DNA from 2 places in the Nocardiopsis sp. NPDC006938 genome. Region 2 is predicted to be linked to the other one. Evidence: riboswitches for the same ligand, from Rfam matches in the RefSeq annotation. Region 2 holds a riboswitch; the other holds the start of a gene.
What was found. Region 2 has a riboswitch for cobalamin ahead of metE (5-methyltetrahydropteroyltriglutamate--homocysteine S-methyltransferase). Riboswitches for the same ligand answer to the same signal wherever they lie in the genome.
Positions count from the first base shown of each region.

Region 1 (3,447 bases), on a different contig from region 2:
CGCGTTCCAGCCCATCTTGGCCTCGTTGGCGCCGAAGGACACCCCCGGGTCGTCGCGGAGCACGACGAACGCGGAGATCCCGGCGGCCCCGTCGCCGCCAGTGCGCGCCATGACCACGTACACCTCCGAGGCGCCCGCCCCGGAGATGAACTGCTTGGCGCCGGTGAGGACGTAGTGGTCGCCGTCCCGGACCGCGCGGGTGCTGAGCGCGGCGGCGTCGGACCCGGCCTCGGGTTCGGTGAGGCAGTAGCTGCCCAGGGTCTCCATGGAGCACAGCCCCGGCAGCCAGCGGGATCGCTGGGCGGGGTCGCCGTACCGGTCGACCATCCAGGCGACCATGTTGTGGATGGACAGGTACCCGGCCAGGGACGGGCAGCCGGTGGCCAGGGCCTCGAAGACCAGGACGCCGTCGAGCCTGGTCAGGCCGGTCCCCCCAGCGTCCTCGGAGACGTAGAGGCCGCCCATGCCGAGTTCGGCGGCCCTGCGGAGCACGTCGACGGGGAAGTGCTTGGTCTGGTCCCAGTCGACGGCGAACGGTGCGAGGTGCTGGTCCGCGAACGCGCGCGCGGTCTCGGCGAGCGCGCGCTGTTCGGCGGTGGTCGCGGAGGTCACCGCACGACCGGGATGGTGAACTCGGCGCCCTCCTTGACCCCGGAGGGCCAGCGCGAGGTGACGGTCTTGGTGCGGGTGTAGAAGCGCACGGAGTCGGGGCCGTGCTGGTTGAGGTCGCCGAAGCCGGACCTCTTCCAGCCGCCGAACGTGTGGTAGGCGACCGGCACCGGGATGGGCACGTTCACGCCGACCATGCCGGTGTCGACGCGCTGGGAGAAGTCGCGGGCGGTGTCGCCGTCGCGGGTGAACACGGAGACGCCGTTGCCGTACTCGTGCTCGCTGGGCAGGCGCAGGGCCTCCTCGTAGTCGGCGGCGCGCACCACGCACAGCACCGGGCCGAAGATCTCCTCCTTGTAGATCCGCATGTCGGTGGTGACGCGGTCGAACAGGGAGGCGCCGGTGAAGAAGCCCTCCTCGTGACCGGCGACCTTCAGGCCGCGGCCGTCGACCACCAGCTCGGCGCCCTCGTCCACGCCCAGACCGACGTAGGCGTCCACGCGGTCGAGGGCGTCGCGGGACACCAGCGGCCCGAAGTCGGCGTCGGGGTCGTCGGCGGCCCCCACGGTCAGCCCGCAGATGCGCTCGGTGAGCTTGGCGACGAGGGCGTCGGCGGTCTCCTCGCCGACCGGCACCGCCACGGAGATGGCCATGCAGCGTTCCCCGGCGGACCCGTACCCGGCCCCGATCAGGGCGTCGGCGACCTGGTCCAGGTCGGCGTCGGGCATGACGACCATGTGGTTCTTGGCCCCGCCGAAGCACTGGGCGCGCTTGCCGTGCGCGGTGGCCGTGGAGTAGACGTACTCGGCGATCGGGGTGGAGCCCACGAAGCCGACGGCGGCCACCCGGGGGTCGGTGAGCAGGGTGTCGACCGCCTCCTTGCCGCCGTTGACGACGTTGAGCACGCCCGGGGGCAGCCCGGCCTCCAGGAACAGCTCGGCCAGGCGGAGCGGGACCGAGGGGTCGCGCTCGGAGGGTTTGAGGATGAACGCGTTGCCGCAGGCCAGGGCAGGTGCGGCCTTCCACAGCGGGATCATCGCGGGGAAGTTGAACGGGGTGATGCCCGCGACCACCCCGAGGGGCTGGCGCAGGGAGTGCACGTCGATGCCGGTGCCGGCGTTGTCGGTGAACTCGCCCTTGATCAGGTGCGGGATGCCCGCCGCGAACTCCACCACCTCCAGGCCGCGCTGGAGGTCGCCGTGCGCGTCGGCGACGGTCTTGCCGTGTTCGGCGGACAGCGCCCGGGCGATCGACTCGCGTTCGGGTTCGACCAGCTGGAGGAACCGGAGCAGGACCCTGGCCCTGCGCTGGGGGCTCCAGGAACCCCATTCGACCTGGGCCGCCTCGGCGTCGGCGACGACCGCCTCGGTCTCCTCGCGGTCGGCCAGGGGGACCCGGGCCCGGACCCGGCCGGTGCTGGGGTCGTACACGTCGCCGAAGCGGCCGCTCCGCCCGGGGACGTTCCTGCCATGCACGAAATGCGTCAGCTCGCTGACCATGCGTGTTCGCTCCATCCTCGTGGACCACACGGATCTCCGGCCGCGAGCGGTGGCCTGACTTCCGGGTGTTCGACCCGGTCACAGTGGCGGGACCGTGCTGGATTCGCACCAGCTTCCCCGCTCCACGGCCCCCTCACCATATAGTTGGACGTCCTACTAAATCCAGACCCCCGAACCCCCGATCCCGTCACGTTCCGTCCCCGGACGCCGCCGAAGCGCGCCCGAAGGGGCGGGGTTAGCGTGGAGGCGTGTGCCGGTGCCCCCTGCGGGAACCGCCCGAGACACCGGTGTGCGAAAGGTCGGTGGTCCCCCCGTGTCCGACTCCACGACCCGGGCGTCGACGGCGCCGCTCGGCGGACGGTTCTGGGCGTTTTGGTCCGCGGCCCTGGCCTCGAACCTCAGCGACGGCGTGGCGATGATCGCCGTGCCGTGGCTGGCCTCCTCCCTGGCCCCGGACCACGCGGCCCTGGTCGCCGCCGTGGCCACGGCGGGCCGACTGCCCTGGCTCCTCCTCGCCCTGCCCGCCGGAGTGCTCGTGGACCGGGTCCCCCGGCTCACGCTGATGGTCTCCGCCAACACCCTGCGACTCCTGCTGTGGGCGCTGCTGGCCCTGGTGGTGTTCTCCGGCTGGGCGTCGATCCCCCTGCTCGCGGCGTTCGCGTTCTGCTTCGGCGCCCTGGAGGTCTGTTACGACACCGCCGCCGAGACCACGGTGACGTCGCTGGTCCCCCCGGAACGGCTGGAACGCGCCAACGGGCACGTGCGCTCCGGGGCGATCGTGGCGCAGGAGTTCGCCGGAAGGCCGCTGGGCGGGTTCGTGCTGGCCCTGGGGCTGTTCGTCCCGTTCCTGTTCAACATCGCCGCGCTGCTGGTGTCGGTGGTGGCGCTCCTGCGCGTCCGCGCGACCGCTCCGACGGCCCCCGTGGCGCCGACCGCTCCGAGCGCCGCCGACGTCCCCGCCCCCCGCGAACGGCGCGGCCTGGCCGGGGTGTGGGCGGACGTGGCCGAGGGCGTGCGCGCCGTGTGGAGTCAACCCCTGCTGCGGGCCGTGGCCGTCATCGCGGTGTTCGTCAACACCGCCTACGCGACCATGCTGTCCACCCAGGTGCTGTTCGTCCGCGACACGCTGGGGCTGGGTTCGGCCGGGTTCGGCCTGTTCATGGCCTTCGCCGCGATCGGCGGGATCGTCGGCGGCCAACTGGTCTCCTGGCTGCGCTCCGCGCTGCCGCACGGGACGCTGCCGACCCTGTGCCTGGCCGGGAGCGGCTTGCTGTACCTGCTGGTGGCCGCCTTCCCCCTCACACCGGTGGTGGCCGGGGTGTACTTCCTCAGCGGAGGG
Region 1 is NZ_JBIAGA010000017.1:122,805-126,251, reverse strand. It holds gene ACFYL4_RS22770 (acyl-CoA dehydrogenase family protein) at 1-612, opposite strand, end outside; gene ACFYL4_RS22765 (CoA-acylating methylmalonate-semialdehyde dehydrogenase) at 609-2,108, opposite strand; cobalamin riboswitch at 2,136-2,256, opposite strand; gene ACFYL4_RS22760 (MFS transporter) at 2,422-3,447, shown strand, end outside.
Region 1: linked by a shared signal. The riboswitch ahead of ACFYL4_RS22765 (CoA-acylating methylmalonate-semialdehyde dehydrogenase) and the one ahead of metE (5-methyltetrahydropteroyltriglutamate--homocysteine S-methyltransferase) in region 2 are both predicted to bind cobalamin.

Region 2 (3,447 bases):
CCCGGGCCGATACCGCGCTTGTAGCCGCGCTGGCCCAGGGCCTCCACGAGTTCCATACGGGACCGGGCCGCCTCGACACTGGTGACGTCGGCGTCCAGGGCCTCGATGCCGCCGACGATCTGGTTGAACTCCGAGTAGCACATGTGCGTGTGGATGGTGGTACTCGCCGCCACCCCGGACGTCGCCAGGCGGAAGGAGTTCACCGCCCAGTCGAGATAGGCCGCCCGCTGCTCCTCGCGCAGGGGCAGTAGTTCGCGCAGCGCCGCCTCGTCCACCTGGATGTGGCGGATGCCCGCGCGCTCCAGGTCCGCGACCTCGTCACGCAGGGCCAGACCCACCTGTCGGGCGGTCTCGCCCAGCGGCTGGTCCGTGCGGACGAAGGACCAGGCGAGCATCGTGACCGGACCGGTGAGCATGCCCTTGACCGGCTTGTCGGTCCGCGACTGCGCGTAGGTGATCCACTCGACCGTCATCGGTTCGGGGCGCGAGACGTCACCGAACAGGATCGGGGGGCGCACGCACCGCGAACCGTAGGACTGCACCCAGCCGTTCTCGGTGGTCGCGTAGCCCTCCAGCTGCTCGGCGAAGTACTGGACCATGTCGTTGCGCTCGGGCTCGCCGTGGACGAGGACGTCCAGGCCGATCTCCTCCTGGAGCGCGATGACGCGGTCGATCTCCGCGCGCAGGGTGCGCTCGTACTCCTCCGTGGCCAGCTCTCCACGGCGGTGGGCGGCGCGGGCTCGGCGCAGTTCGGCGGTCTGCGGGAAGGAACCGATGGTGGTCGTGGTGAGCGTGGTGTCCGTGGGAATCCCACGGTCCTCGGGCCGCTCGTAGGCGTCCTGACCCAGGGCGTCCAGCCGGGCCCGCACACGGGCGTCGGTGAACGAGGGGGTCCCCGTGGCCGACGCGTCGAACGCGGAGTCGCCGCCCTCGCTGAGGACACGGCCGAGCAGGGCCACCTCCCCCGCCTTCTGCTTGGCGAAGGCCAGCGCGGCCCGCAGTTCCGGGGCGAGCGCCGTCTCGGCGTCCAGGTCGATGGGCACGTGCAGCAGCGAGCAGGAGGTGCTCACCGTGAGCTCGTCGGTGAGGGCGAGCAGGGTGCCCAGCTCCGCCACGGCGGCGGGCAGGTCGGTGCGCCACACGTTGCGCCCGTCCACGACACCCGCGACCAGGCGGGTGGAGCCCAGTCCGGAGACGGCCGCGAGGTCCTCGACACCCTCGGAGTCGGTGACCAGGTCGAGGCCGACCGCCTCCACCGGGGAGTCCTTGAGCACCCGCAGGGCGGCGGCGCCGATGGAGCCGAAGTAGGTGGAGACCAAAAGCGCGGGACGGTCGGTGAGGGCGCCCAGACGGTCGTAGACGCGCTCCAGGTGACCGACGCAGGCGCGGCCCTCGTCGGTGGCCAGGATCGGCTCGTCCAGCTGGACCTCGGTGGCGCCGGCCTCCCTGAGGTCGGCCAGGAGCCGGGCGTAGGCGTCCAGGAGCTGGTCGAGGAGCTCGATGGGCTCCCATCCCTCGGGAGCGTCGTCGGCGGCCTTGGCCAACAGGAGGAACGTCAGCGGGCCCACCAGCACGGGCCGGGTCGGGAACCCGGCCTCAGCCGCCTCGCGGAACTCGGCGACCGGCTTGTCACCGACCAGGCGCGGCCGGGTGCTGGGGGAGAGTTCGGGGACGAGGTAGTGGTAGTTGGTGTCGAACCACTTGGTCATCTCCAGCGGCGGGGCGCCCTGCTCGCCCCGGGCGAGCGCGAAGTAGCGGCGCAGCTGCTCGTCGCGGTCCCCGGCCTGGGCCGGGGAGGCGAACCGGGAGGGGACGAGGTCGAACAGGACCGCCGTGTCCAGCACCTGGTCGTAGTAGGAGAAGGTGTTGGACGGCAGGTCGTCGACGCCCGCCTCCCTGAGCTGGGAGTACACGCCCAGACGGAGGTCGGCGGCGATCGTGTCGAGCTCGGCGGCCGTGGTGCCGCCCTTCCAGTAGGACTCGCTGGCGCGCTTGAGTTCGCGGTGGGGGCCGATGCGCGGGTAGCCGTGCACGGTGGAACGCACGGACGGCCGGGAGGCCGGGGTGCTGGGCATGGAGCTTCTCTCCCTCGTCGAAAGCCGGGCACCGACCACGAGGAGGTGAGGACGCGGACACGCCGACGGACGCCTCGCGGCGTACGATCGTCTCCGCCCTCGGCCCTCCCTCGGGGCACGGGACCACCGACGGCACGGGTGCGCCGCCGGGTGGAGGCAGGTCTTCGGACTCGTGGGCACCTCCGGCGTGACCGCCGGACTCCTACTGGTCACCGCTTCCCAGTTCCCGACTTCTCAGGTCGGATCACCAGTGCTCTAGGCGACGTTCGTTCCCACTCACCGCTGCGGGGCAGTCCCGGACTCGCACCGGGTTCCCTCTCTCGACACGCGACACCCGTCCCGAAGGGATTTCGGGGAGACCAAAGGCGGAGCGTGTACCTTCCACGGCTGCAAGTATAGGGAGCACCCCCTCTGCCCCTACACCCGGCGTGGCCATCGCCCACTCGGCGTGAACCCGCCCCGTGTTCGCGGCATCACACCCGACAACCAGCGTGCGTGGGGGCCCTCTCCCCCGTCACCCCCACGAACGTTCGTCTGACGATGAACGTGGAGAACCCCAGGTGAAGCAGCAAGACCGGCAGACCATGGCTCCCGACCACCCCCTCCTCACGGTCGCGACCGCGGTGGTCGTCGTGCTGGGACTGGTGCTGTCCGTCTCCGGACCCAGAGGACCGTTGGAGGACAGCGCCCTGGCGGACGACACCGGCGATCACTCCTCGGAGGGCGGGGACGGTCCCCCCGCCACCGGCGAGCCCGACCAACTGACCACGGTCTCCCCCGACGCGGTCCCCGGGACCGAGGAGGTGACCCTCGCCCACGACGGACGCGCCGACGTCACCGTCACCTACCCGGCGGTGCCCCACGCCGCGCCGCTGACCGACTTCCTGGACCGCACCCTCACCACCCAGGTACGGGCCTTCGAGGCCGCCAACCCCGGTGCGCGCTCCTTCGTCGGCGAGTGGGGCCTGACCGCCGCCGAAGACCGTGTCCTCGGGGTTCGGTTGACCACCGCCGAGACCGACTCCGAGGAGACCAGGGAGGGGCACAGCACCTACTGGTACGAGACCGACACGGGCGCCGTCCACGGCTCCAGCGAACTGATCGCGGGGCAGACCGAACTGGCCGAGCTCAACGAGAGGGTGCGCGAGGCGGTGGCCGGCACCGACGCCGTACCCTCGTCCCTGCACCCGATCAGCGCGCTCTACGACTCCGTCGGCTTCAACCCCGACGGCGACCTGGTGGTGGAGTTCGACTCCGGCCAGGTGGCCCCCGCCAGCGCGGGCCGGGTGCACGCGGTCATCCCCCGGGACGAGGCCGAGCCCCTGCTGTCGGAGTTCGGGCTGCGGGCGCGCGCGGCCGCCACGACGGGCGT
Region 2 is NZ_JBIAGA010000001.1:196,246-199,692, forward strand. It holds gene metE (5-methyltetrahydropteroyltriglutamate--homocysteine S-methyltransferase) at 1-2,075, opposite strand, end outside; cobalamin riboswitch at 2,213-2,428, opposite strand; gene ACFYL4_RS00900 (polysaccharide deacetylase family protein) at 2,660-3,447, shown strand, end outside.